One region of the Sphingomonas nostoxanthinifaciens genome, then DNA from elsewhere that is predicted to be linked to it. Evidence: riboswitches for the same ligand, from Rfam matches in the RefSeq annotation. Region 1 holds a riboswitch; the other holds the start of a gene.
The links. Region 1 has a riboswitch for cobalamin ahead of metE (5-methyltetrahydropteroyltriglutamate--homocysteine S-methyltransferase). Riboswitches for the same ligand answer to the same signal wherever they lie in the genome.

Region 1 (5,763 bases):
TCGGGCGCAACCCGCTGTTCATCGCCGCGACGCTGCCGCTGCGCGTGCTGCCGCCGCGCTTCAACCGCTACGAGGGTGGCGGCACCTATGGCAGCCATGTCGACAGCGCGATCTTCCCGCTGCCCGGCTCGCAGCAGCGCGTCCGCTCCGACATCTCCTCGACCTTGTTCTTCAGCGATCCCGACAGCTACGAGGGCGGCGAACTGGTAATCGAGGATCTGTTCGGCACCCAGCGCGTCAAGCTGCCCGCCGGGCATATTGTCATCTATCCCGGCAGCAGCCTGCACCACGTGACGCCGGTGACGCGCGGCGTGCGGCTCGCCGCCTTCTTCTGGACGCAGAGCATGGTCCAGCGCGACGACCAGCGCCGCTTGCTGTTCGAGCTCGACAATGCGGTGCGCGACCTGACCGGCGATCATCCCGAGCATGCCGCGCTCGACCGGCTGACCGGCGTCTACCACAATCTGCTGCGGCAATGGTCGACGACGTGACCGCGCCGCTGCCGCCGCATGCGGGCGTGCCCGACGGCGTCGCGACGCTCGCCGATTACGAGACGCGCGCGGCGGCGCATATGGCGGCCGAGGCGTGGCGCTATGTGCAAGAAGGCAGCGGCGAGGAACGCACGCTACACGACAATCGCGCCGCCTTCGCGCGCCTGCGGCTGCTGCCGCGCGTGCTGGCCGACCTGCGCGGGGGAAGCACGGCGACCACCTTGTTCGGGCGGACGCACGCCGCGCCGATCCTGCTCGCGCCGATCGCCTTTCACCGGCTCGCGCATCCGGAGGGCGAACTCGCGACCGCGCGCGCCGCCGCCGCGCTGGAGACGGGGATGGTGCTCAGCACATTGTCGAGCGTGACGCTGGAGGAGGTGGCGACGGCGAGCCGCGCCGCCGCGACCGACCTCGGCCGGCCGCCCGCGTCCTTGTGGTTCCAGCTCTATCTGCAGGACGAGCGCGCGCGCAGCCTCGATCTCGTCCGCCGGGCCGAAACGGCAGGGTATGAAGCGATCATGCTGACGGTCGATTCGGCGGTGAAGCGCGCGAGCCTGACGCTGCCCGCGGGCGTCGATGCCGCCAATCTGCGCGGCCATCCCCGCTTGCGCCAGACGACCAGCGCCGGCGGCGCGATCCTGTTCGGCACGCTGCTGGTCGATGCCGCGCCGCGCTGGGACGATGTCGCGTGGCTGCGCGCGCAGACGCGCCTGCCGATCCTGCTCAAAGGCGTTCTCAACCCCGCCGACGCGGCGATGGCGATCGAACATGGCGCCGACGGGCTGGTCGTCTCCAACCATGGCGGACGCGTACTGGACGACGTGGTCACCGCGCCCGAGATGATGCCGGCGATGGCCGACGCGATCGGCGGGCGCGTGCCGCTTTTGCTCGACGGCGGCGTGCGATCGGGCACCGATATCGCCAAGGCGCTCGCGCTGGGGGCAACGGCGGTGATGATCGGCCGCCCGCAGGTGCATGCGCTCGCCGTGGCCGGCATGGCGGGCGTCGCCCACATCCTGCATCTGCTGCGCGCCGAGCTGGAGCAGGCGATGGTCCAGCTCGGCTGCCGCACCCCCGCCGCCCTCACGCCCGACCGACTGCGCACACGCTTCGCCGAACACATATAAAGAAAGCTTTATATGCGACTTGACGGTCCGGCGGTGGCATGGGACACGCGCATCGTCGAGGTTCTCCGCCGGTTTGCCGACGGAGCTAAGACGGGAAGCCGGTGCGGCCGCCTCACGGTGGCCAAGGCCGGCGCTGCCCCCGCAACTGTAAGCGGTGAGCGGCGGCCGAGACGTGTCACTGGCGGCTTCCAGCCGCCGGGAAGGCCAGGCCGACGCGACGATCCGTGAGCCAGGAGACCTGCCTCCGACGCGATAACGTCCACCGGCGGGGTGTCCGGGCTGGCCGCTTGCATGCCGCGGCCGGCCGTCGTCCGCGCATGCCTGTGTCCGGTCTGCATGCCCGCGCTTCATCGGGGTATGAAGACCATGACCGTCACCGTCGCCACGCTCGGCTTCCCGCGCATCGGGCCGCGCCGCGAACTGAAATTCGCGCTCGAAAAATACTGGTCGGGCCAGACCAGCCTCGCCGACCTGCAGGAAACCGCATCGGGCCTGCGCACCGCCGCCTGGGCGCGGCAGCAGGCCGGCGGCGTCGACTGGCTGCCGTCCAACGATTTCTCGCTCTACGATCATGTGCTCGACACCAGCGTGATGCTGGGTGCGATTCCAGCGCGCTATGCCGCGATCACCGACGCGACCGAGCTGTATTTCGCGATGGCGCGCGGCACGACCGCGGGCGAAGACGGCTGTGGCCACGGCCATGGCAGCCTGACGGCGTGCGAGATGACCAAATGGTTCGACACCAATTATCACTATCTGGTGCCCGAACTGACCGCCGGCCAGAGGCTGACGCCCGGCCGGGCGAAGATCGTCGACGATTATCGCGAGGCCAAGGCGGCGGGCTATGAGACGCGCCCGGTGCTGCTCGGCCCGGTGACGTGGCTGACCTTGGCCAAGGGCCGCGGGATCGATCCGTTCGACCTGCTCGACACCGTGCTCGATCGCTATGCGGCGATCCTCGCCGAGCTGGCGGCGGCGGGCGTCGAATGGGTGCAGATCGACGAGCCGGTGCTGGTGCTCGATCTCGACGAGCGTCAGCGGCGCGCGCTCACCCGCGCTTATGCCAAGCTGGCGCGCCAAAGCGTGAAGATCATGCTCGCGACCTATTTCGGCAGCCTCGGCGACAATCTGTCGTTCGCGGCGAACCTGCCGGTGGCGGGGCTGCACGTCGATCTCGTGCGCGCGCCCGAGCAGCTCCAGCCATTGCTGCAGGCGGCACCCAAGTCGCTGCTGCTGTCGCTCGGCGTGATCGACGGGCGTAACGTCTGGCGCGCCGACCTCGCCGCCTTGCTCGACCGGATCGAGCCGGTCGCGGCGACGCGCGACATCGTGATCGCGCCGTCCTGCTCGCTGCTGCACGTGCCGGTCGATCTGGCGCTGGAGCGCGGGCTCGATCGCGAGGTGACGCAATGGCTCGCCTTCGCCGCGCAGAAGGTGGCCGAGCTTGCCGTGCTCAAGCGCGCGCTCAACGAAGGCCGCGAGAGCGTGCCCGACGCGCTGGAACTGGCGTCGCGCGCCGCCGCCAACCGCCGCACCTCGCCGTTGATCCACGATCCCGCCGTCGCGGCGCGCATCGACGCTGCCACCCCCGCCATGCGCGAGCGCCGCAGCGGCCACGCCGCCCGCACCGCCGCGCAGGCGGGCGTGCTCGGCTTGCCGCCCTTCCCGACCACGACGATCGGCTCGTTCCCGCAGACGGCCGAAGTGCGCAAAGCGCGCGCCGAGCATGGTCGCGGCAATATCGACGACGCGGCCTACGACGCCTTCCTGCGCGAGGAGACCGCGCGCACGATCCGCTGGCAGGAAGAGATCGGGCTCGACATGCTCGTCCACGGCGAGTTCGAGCGCAACGACATGGTGCAATATTTCGGCGAGCGGCTGTCGGGCTTCGCCTTCACCACCGGCGGCTGGGTGCAGAGCTACGGCTCGCGCTGCGTGCGCCCGCCGATCCTCTACGGCGACGTCTCGCGGCCGGCGCCGATGACGGTCGAATGGTGGCGCTATGCGCAGTCGCTGACCGACAAGCCGGTCAAGGGCATGCTGACCGGGCCGGTGACGATCCTCAACTGGAGCTTCGTGCGCGACGACCAGCCGCGCGAGGCGTCGTGCCGCCAGATCGCACTCGCCATCCGCGACGAGGTGCTCGATCTCGAGGCCGCGGGCTGCAAGGCGATCCAGATCGACGAGGCGGCATTGCGCGAGGGGCTGCCGCTCAACCGACGCGACTGGCAGCATTATCTCGACTGGGCGGTCGACTGCTTCCGGCTGACCGCGGCCGGCGTCGCCGACGCGACCCAGATCCACACCCACATGTGCTATTCGGAGTTTAACGACATCCTGCCGTCGATCGGCGCGATGGACACCGACGTGATCTCGATCGAGACCGCGCGCTCGCAGATGGAGCTGCTGGAGGGCTTCGCCCGCTATCGCTACCCCAGCGCGATCGGGCCGGGCGTGTACGACATCCACGCGCCGCGCGTGCCGACCGAGGCCGAAATGGTGGCGCTGGTGCGGCTCGCCCAGCAGCATCTGCGGCCCGAGCAATTGTGGGTGAACCCCGATTGCGGCCTCAAGACGCGCAAGTGGGACGAGGTGAAGCCGGCGATCGCCGCAATGGTGGCGGCGGCGCGCACCTTGCGCGCCACCCCCTGACCCACACCTCCGTGCTCCTGCGGAGGCAGGAGCCCAGGGTTATCGGGCACTACGCCCGCAGCCCTGGGCTCCCGCATTCGCGGGAGCACGAGCCGATCCGTTCGCGCCGAGCGAACGGGGGACTACCCCCGCTCGCCCCGCTCCGCTCCGCTCAGCCCTTCGTCGCGGGCCCGTAGAACAGGCCGTTGAACAGGAATTTGAACGTCGGATAGGGCTGGCCGCGCTGCGTCACCTCCGGCCCGAGCAGGAAGACGTGGCCCTTGCCGAGCGCCGCATCGACGACGCCGACATTGCCGTTGAGCAGTTTCTGCCCCCACGCCCAGCCCGAGACCAGCGGATCGTCATTGTAGAACCAGCTGACCTTGTGCAGCGACGGATCGCTCATCGAGCCAACGAACACCGGGTTGTTGTAATAGAAGACGTTGAGCGTCTCGGGCAGGCCGAAGGCGAGCGGATCGCTCGTGTCGACCTTCGCCGTCAGGATCGAGCCGGGGATATAATATTTGCTCGACGGGATCGTCGCCGGCTTGCCGTTCTTGCCGGTCGTCATCAGCACGTTCGTCACCGGCAGGCCGAGCGCCGGCCCCATTGCGGACGCGTTGCCGATCGTGATGACCGTGCCGCCCGCCTTGGCGAAATCGGCCACCGCCGGATAGGTCTTCTCCTTGGTGATCTTCCCGAGCCACGACCGATATTGCGCCGGGATTTCGGCGGCGTCGGGTTGGCCGCGCCCCGGATAATCCTCGCGGCCCAGCACGTCGCTCTGGAAGATCAGCACGTCATATTTGCGGTTGAGACCGCCGCGATCGAGCTCCTGCGGATAGACGCGGCTGTAGCCGAACTCATACTGGTCGAACAGCCAGCGGGTCCAGCCCGACGCCATCGAGCCGCCATAGATGTCGACCAGGCCGATCCGCACCGGCTTGACCGCGATCACGTCGCCGGCGGGCTTGGCCGCGACGGCATGCGCGTCGATGCCGAGCGTCGCGACCGCCTTCGTCACTGCCGCCTTGGCGGCCGACGAGGCCGGGATCCACAGCGCGCCGGGCGCGAGCGCCTCGCCGTCGACGGTCGTCGCCGCCTTCAGCCAATAGACCTTCTGCCCGGCCTTGAGCAGGCGGTTGGTGAGCGTGAAGCTGTTGTTGGTGGCGTGGCTGACGACATAGCCGGCGCTCCCGCTGCCGAGCATATGCCCGGCTGGCGGCGTCTCGATCACGTCGGGGATGACCGGGAAGGCCTGCGGCGCGCCGTCGAGCAGCCGGTCGAACTTCACGTTCATCTGCAGCGCGAGCGTGTAGCCGGTGATGTCGTAGGGGCGGATCGGCGGACCGCCGGGGTAAGCGAAATCCTGCGGATGGTCCTGCGGCTCGAACATGTCGAGCACGTGCGGGCGGAACGCCTGATCGGTGCGGACGATGTACGAGCCGGCGGCGTAGCTCTTGCCGCCAAAGGTGAAGGCGGCGGTCGCCTGCTGCACCTCGATGCCGTTCTTG
Region 2 (5,763 bases), 580 kb from region 1:
CGTGACGTAATAATCGGGATCCTGCGCCCACGGCTTGCGCACGCGCAGGTCGAAATCGAAGCCGTTCATCTCGGCCTCGATCAGTTGCGCGTCGATGCGGTCGGTGTCGGTCCAGCCGGCGCGGTCGAGCCCCGCCAGCCGCGCGCGTAGCGCGACGAGCCCGGTCGTCTTTTGTGCAAGCGCCGCCGGGCCGAAATCGGCCACGTTCGAAGTAAGGGTCGGCGCGGCGAGCTTGCGCCAGTCGACGAACAGCGCCTGCAGCGCCGGATTGCCGACCGATCCCGGCGCGACCAGCGCCTGCGCCGCCGCCGGCGCAAGCAGGCTCGCGGCCAAAGCCAGCTTCATCGTCCGCGCAAATCCCAAACGTGCCATGCCTGCCCCTCTTGTCCGTGCCCGCGCTTCTATGAACGAGCGAAGGGCACGCCGTCCACCGCACTCGACGGCGTGAATTATGCGCGATACGTCACGGACATGCGCGCCCTGACCCTCCTGATCGCCCTCGCCGCCACCTCGGCCCTCGCCGAGCCCGCCGTCTCCCCGCGCGGCCAGGCGTGGTGGCACGACATCGCCGTCCTCGCCGACGACAATATGGAGGGGCGGCTGACCGGCACGCCCGGTTACCAGCGCGCGGCGGACTATGTGATCCAGCGCTTCCGCGCCGAAGGCCTCGCGCCCGCCGGCGAGCATGGCGGCTACATCCAGACGATCGCGTTCCAGGAGCAGGTGGTCGATCAGCATGCGTCGACCGCCGCCCTGGTCGCGGCCGACGGCACCGCCGCACCGCTCGCGGTCGGCGACGCGCTGATCCTGTCGCCCGCCGGTGCGCCGCGCCCGGCCAGCGTCGATGCGCCTTTGGTGTTCATCGGCTATGGCCTGCATTTGCCGGCGCAGGGGCATGACGACCTGAAGGGGCTCGACCTGCGCGGCAAGATCGCCGTGTTCATTTCGGGCGGGCCGGCCGCGCTGGCCGGGCCGGTCAAGGCGGCCAATCGCAACGCTCGCGCCGAATTTCTGGCGGCGGCGGGCGCGGTCGGCATGATCACGCTCAACACGCCGAAGCAGATCGAGATTCCGTGGGCGCGGCAGAAACTGCTCGCCTCGCAGACCGGCATGTATCTCGCCGATCCTGCGCTGCGCGAAATGCCCGACGGCTTCGTCAGCGGCTCGATCGATCCGGCGCAGGCCGAGCGGCTGTTCGCCGGCTCGGGCCACAGCTTCGACGAAATGGCCGCCTTGGCCGACGCATCGCAGCCGGTGCCGACCTTTGCGCTACCGCTCCGCCTGCGCGCGACCATCGCCGCGCAGCGCCGCGCGGTGACCGCCCCCAACGTGATCGCGAAGCTGGAAGGGTCTGATCCCACGCTGCGCAGCGAATATGTCGCGCTGTCCGCGCATCTCGACCATGTCGGCGTCGGCGAGGCGATCGATGGCGACCGCATCTACAACGGTGCGATGGACGATGCCTCGGGCGTCGCCAGTGTGCTCGACATCGCCCACCGACTGAAGGCGGGGCCACGGCCGAAGCGGTCGATCCTGTTCGTGATCGTCGCGGCGGAGGAGAAGGGCCTGCTCGGCTCGCATTATTATGCGCTGCGGCCGACCGTGCCCAAGGGCAGTATCGTCGCCGACCTCAATTTCGACATGCCGCTGCCGCTGTGGCCGCTGACGACGGTGCTGGCGCAGGGCGATGCCGAAAGCTCGCTGGGTGCGGCCGCGCGCACCGTGGCGGCGCAGAACGGGCTGTCGCTGATCGCCGATCCGCTGCCCAACCGGAACAGCTTCGTGCGTACCGACCAGTTCAGCTTCGTCAAGGCGGGCATCCCCGCGCTCGCCTTCAAGTTCGGCTTCGCGCCTGGCACCGACGCGTTCCGCATCGAGCATGACTGGCGCGCCACGCATTATCACGCGCCTTCGGACGACGTGAACCAGCCGGGCGTGTTGAAGGACGAGGCGATCAAGCTCGACGATTATGTCGCGGCGCTCGCCCGCACCGTGGCCGACACGCCGGCGCGGCCAGTGTGGCTTTCCGGCAGCGTTTTTAATCCCGCGAACAAGGCTCCCTGACGCGCCCGTTGGCAAGCCACCGACGCTCGGCTAGGGGCGGCCGCGGACGACGGCCTGCCGCCGTCCGACAGATCGCGCCGGTGCCTCGCGAGAGGCTGAAATGGGAATGCGGTACGGACGGGCCTTTCCGTCTCAAACCGCGGCTGTCCCTGCAACTGTGAGCGGCGAGCAGACTGCATTGGCCCTCGATCGAGGGGGCAGCCACTGGCGGCCGGGTGACGGCGGCTGGGAAGGCCATGCAGCCCGCTATGACCCGCGAGCCAGGAGACCTGCCGGCGCTTCGGTCGCTCTTGCCACGGTCCAGGGGATGGCCATGGCACGGTTACGTTCCGTCTGAGCGACGAACCCATGCGGCGGGGCCGCGCGGGTGCGTGCTGACGGGCGTCCGGTGCCCGCCTGTCTGCGCGCGCCCGGCCGATGCACGCCATCGGTGACGCCCCGCCTTCGTTGCTCAGTTGCCGGGGGACAGAATCATGAAGACCACGCTCACCACGTTGCTGGCGCTCGGCCTCGCCGCGCCGGCCTTCGCCCAATCCAATCCGACCGTGCCGACGGTCGACGCCAATGGCGACGCGATCGTCGTCACCGCCACGCGCTCGGCCGACGCGATCCCGGTCGACCTGCTCGGTTCGTCGATCACCGTGCTCGACGCCGCCGCGCTCGACCAGCGCCAGACGCGCGTCGTGTCCGACGTGCTGCGCGACGTGCCCGGCGTGGCGGTGAGCCGCACCGGCGCGGTCGGCGGGTTCACGCAGGTCCGGTTGCGCGGCAGCGAGGCCAATCACACGCTCGTGCTGGTCGACGGCATCAAGGTGAGCGATCCCTTCTACGGCGAGTTCGACTTCGGCACGCTGATCGCCGACGAGAGCGCCAAGATCGAGGTGCTGCGCGGCCAGCAATCGTCGCTCTACGGCTCCGACGCGATCGGCGGCGTCATCAACTACATCACCTCGACGGGCGCGGAGGCGCCGGGCATCCGTCTGCGCGCCGAGGGCGGATCGTTCGGCACGTTCAGCGGCGGCGCGCGCGCTGCCGGCGTGGCGGGCGACCTCGATTACGCGCTCACCTCCAGCTACATCCACACGCGCGGCTATCCGGTGGCGGTCGGCGGCAGCCGCGACGTCGGCTCCGACGATGTCGGCGCATCGGCCAAGGCGACGTGGACGGCGGCGCCCAACGTGAAGCTGACCGGCGTCGCGCGCTACAGCTATACCGACGCCGACACCGACGACAGCGACAATGATTTCACCAGCGCCACCTATGGCCGCACGATCGATTCGCCCGGCGTGCATTATCGCAACGAGGCATTCTATGGCCTGCTGCGCGGCCAGTGGGATCTGCTCGACGGTCGCTTCAGCAACGTCGTGGTCGGCCAGCTCGCCGATACCAAGCGCGACGGCTACGACGTCGCCGACGGCTCGGCGCCTGCGCCGGGCAAGCCGATCGCGCGCACCTCGGGCGACGACGGCCACCGCTACAAGGGCTCGTACCAGGGCACGTTCCGCTTCGGCACTGACACGATCAAGCAGAGCGTCACCGCTGCGGTCGATTACGAGCATGAGAGCGAGCGCACGACCGTCTCGCAGTTCGGCGCCTTCCTCGGCTGGCGGCACACCAACAATACCGGCATCGTCGGCGAATATGAGCTGACCGCGAATGACCGGCTGGGCTTCGGCGCATCGGTGCGGCGCGATCTCAATTCGCGCTTCGCCGACAGCACCACCTGGCACGTGCAGAGCAGCTACAAGTTCGACGAGGGCACGCGCATCCACGCCGCCGGCGGATCGGGCGTGAAGGCGCCGACCTTCAGCGAGCTGTTCGATTATTATGTCGGCCGCTACATCGGCAATCCGAACCTGAAGCCAGAAAAATCGACCGGCTGGGAGGCGGGCATCGGCCAGTCGCTGCTGGGCGATCACATCACGCTGGACGCGACCTATTTCGACAACCGCCTGCGGGACCAGATCACCACCGTCTACGACGCCAATTTCGTCGCGAGCTCGGTCAACCTGCCCGGTCGGACGCACCAGCGCGGCGTCGAATTGTCGGCGGCGGCGAAGCTGGACGGCGGCTGGCGCTTCGACGCGAGCTACACCTACCTGCACGCGCCGCAGGACCAGACGGTCACGCTCGATCCCGCCACCTTCGCCAGCGGCACGGTCTCGGCGCAGGCGGTGCGGCGTGCCAAGAGCATCGCCAGCGCCAGCCTCAACTGGTCGCCGCCCGAGCAACCGTTCACCGTCACCGCGACGGTGCGCTACAATGGCCGCCAGAACGATTTGTTCTACGGCTACTTCCCGCCGCTGCTGGAAAAGCTGCGTTCGTTCACGCTGGTGAACCTCGCCGCCACCTACCGCCTCACGCCCAAGATCGAGCTGTTCGCGCGCGGCGAGAACCTGCTCAACCGCAAATATCAGGAGATCTACAGCTACGCCGCGATGGGCCGCGCGGGTTATGGCGGCGTGCGCGTCGCCTTCTGATGCGGCGTGCGGCGGCCTTCGATCTGGCGGGCGAGGCTCCACGCCGCGTCGACATAGGCCGGACCGCCGCACACCGTCCACGCCTCGGGCAGATAGAGGCGCGGGATGCCGGCCAGCGCCGGGTGGTGGAGCATCTCGGTGCCCTGATCGGCGACGTGCGCACTGCCGCGCGCCACGATCAGATAATCGGGCTGCGCCGCCACCATCGCCTCGAGCGACACCTGCGCGAGCGCGGGCTTGCCGAGGCGTCTGGCGAGATTGACGAGGCCGACGCGGCCCATCAGTTCGTCGACCAAAGTGCCCGTGCCGGTGAGATAGCCGCGCCGCTGATAATCGGCGGCGATGCGGCCCGCGCCGACTTGCGGCAGATGCGCGAGCGCCGCGTCCATCCGCGCCACCAGCGCCGCGCCGCGATCGGCGTGGCCCACCGCCTCGGCCATCGCCCGGATCTGCGCGACGATGTCGGCATAGCTTTGCGCATAGGACAGATCGAGCGCGCGCACCGGCCTGCCGCCGAGCTGCGCGAGCAACGCCGCGCGCGCCGGCGACGCGCCCACCACCAGATCGGGATCGATCGCCAGCACCTGCTCGACCGCATCGGACAATCGGCGAAGCCCGCGCGCCTGCGCGGCGGCCGCCGACATCGCCGGATCGGTCGCGTTGCGGCTGAGCGCGGCAATCTGACCGCGATCGGCAAGCGCCAATACAAGCTGGTCGGTGCACAGGTTGAGCGAGACGATACGCCGCGGCGGCGCGGCGACGGCGGCGGCCCCGCCCAGCAGCGCCACCAGCGCCGCGATAACATGCCGGACGCGCTTGTTCACGACTCTGCTCTTAGCCGGGGCGCGCAAACGGGCAAGCGCACACAGCGGCGATCGGCTAGCGTCCGGCGATGCCGCGCATGATCCGCTCCCGCCATCCGGCTTTGCTGCCCGCACTGGCGGCGCTTGCGCTGGCGGCGGGCTGCGCCTCGCTCGCATTCGGGCCGGTGCCGATCGCGCCCGGCCGGCTGGCGGCGGTGCTGACCGGCCATGGCGACCGCATCGCCAGCGCGATCGTGCTCGGCCTGCGCCTGCCGCGCGCCGTGTTGGGGCTCGCGGTCGGCGGGATGCTCGGGCTCGCCGGGGCGGCGCTGCAGGGCTATCTGCGCAATCCGCTGGCCGAGCCGTCGGTGCTCGGCACCGCCAACACCGCCGCGTTGGGCGCGGTGGCCGCGATC

Region 2: linked by a shared signal. The riboswitch ahead of K8P63_RS20180 (TonB-dependent receptor plug domain-containing protein) and the one ahead of metE (5-methyltetrahydropteroyltriglutamate--homocysteine S-methyltransferase) in region 1 are both predicted to bind cobalamin.

Annotation. Positions count from the first base shown of each region.
Region 1 covers NZ_CP082839.1:484,139-489,901, reverse strand. The annotation lists gene K8P63_RS02230 (Fe2+-dependent dioxygenase) at 1-491, shown strand, start outside; gene K8P63_RS02225 (alpha-hydroxy acid oxidase) at 476-1,618, shown strand; cobalamin riboswitch at 1,660-1,878, shown strand; gene metE (5-methyltetrahydropteroyltriglutamate--homocysteine S-methyltransferase) at 1,985-4,270, shown strand; gene K8P63_RS02215 (M14 family metallopeptidase) at 4,422-5,763, opposite strand, start outside.
Region 2 covers NZ_CP082839.1:4,202,259-4,208,021, forward strand. The annotation lists gene K8P63_RS20170 (DUF885 family protein) at 1-372, opposite strand, end outside; gene K8P63_RS20175 (M28 family metallopeptidase) at 472-2,064, shown strand; cobalamin riboswitch at 2,126-2,355, shown strand; gene K8P63_RS20180 (TonB-dependent receptor plug domain-containing protein) at 2,538-4,544, shown strand; gene K8P63_RS20185 (ABC transporter substrate-binding protein) at 4,517-5,368, opposite strand; gene K8P63_RS20190 (FecCD family ABC transporter permease) at 5,446-5,763, shown strand, end outside.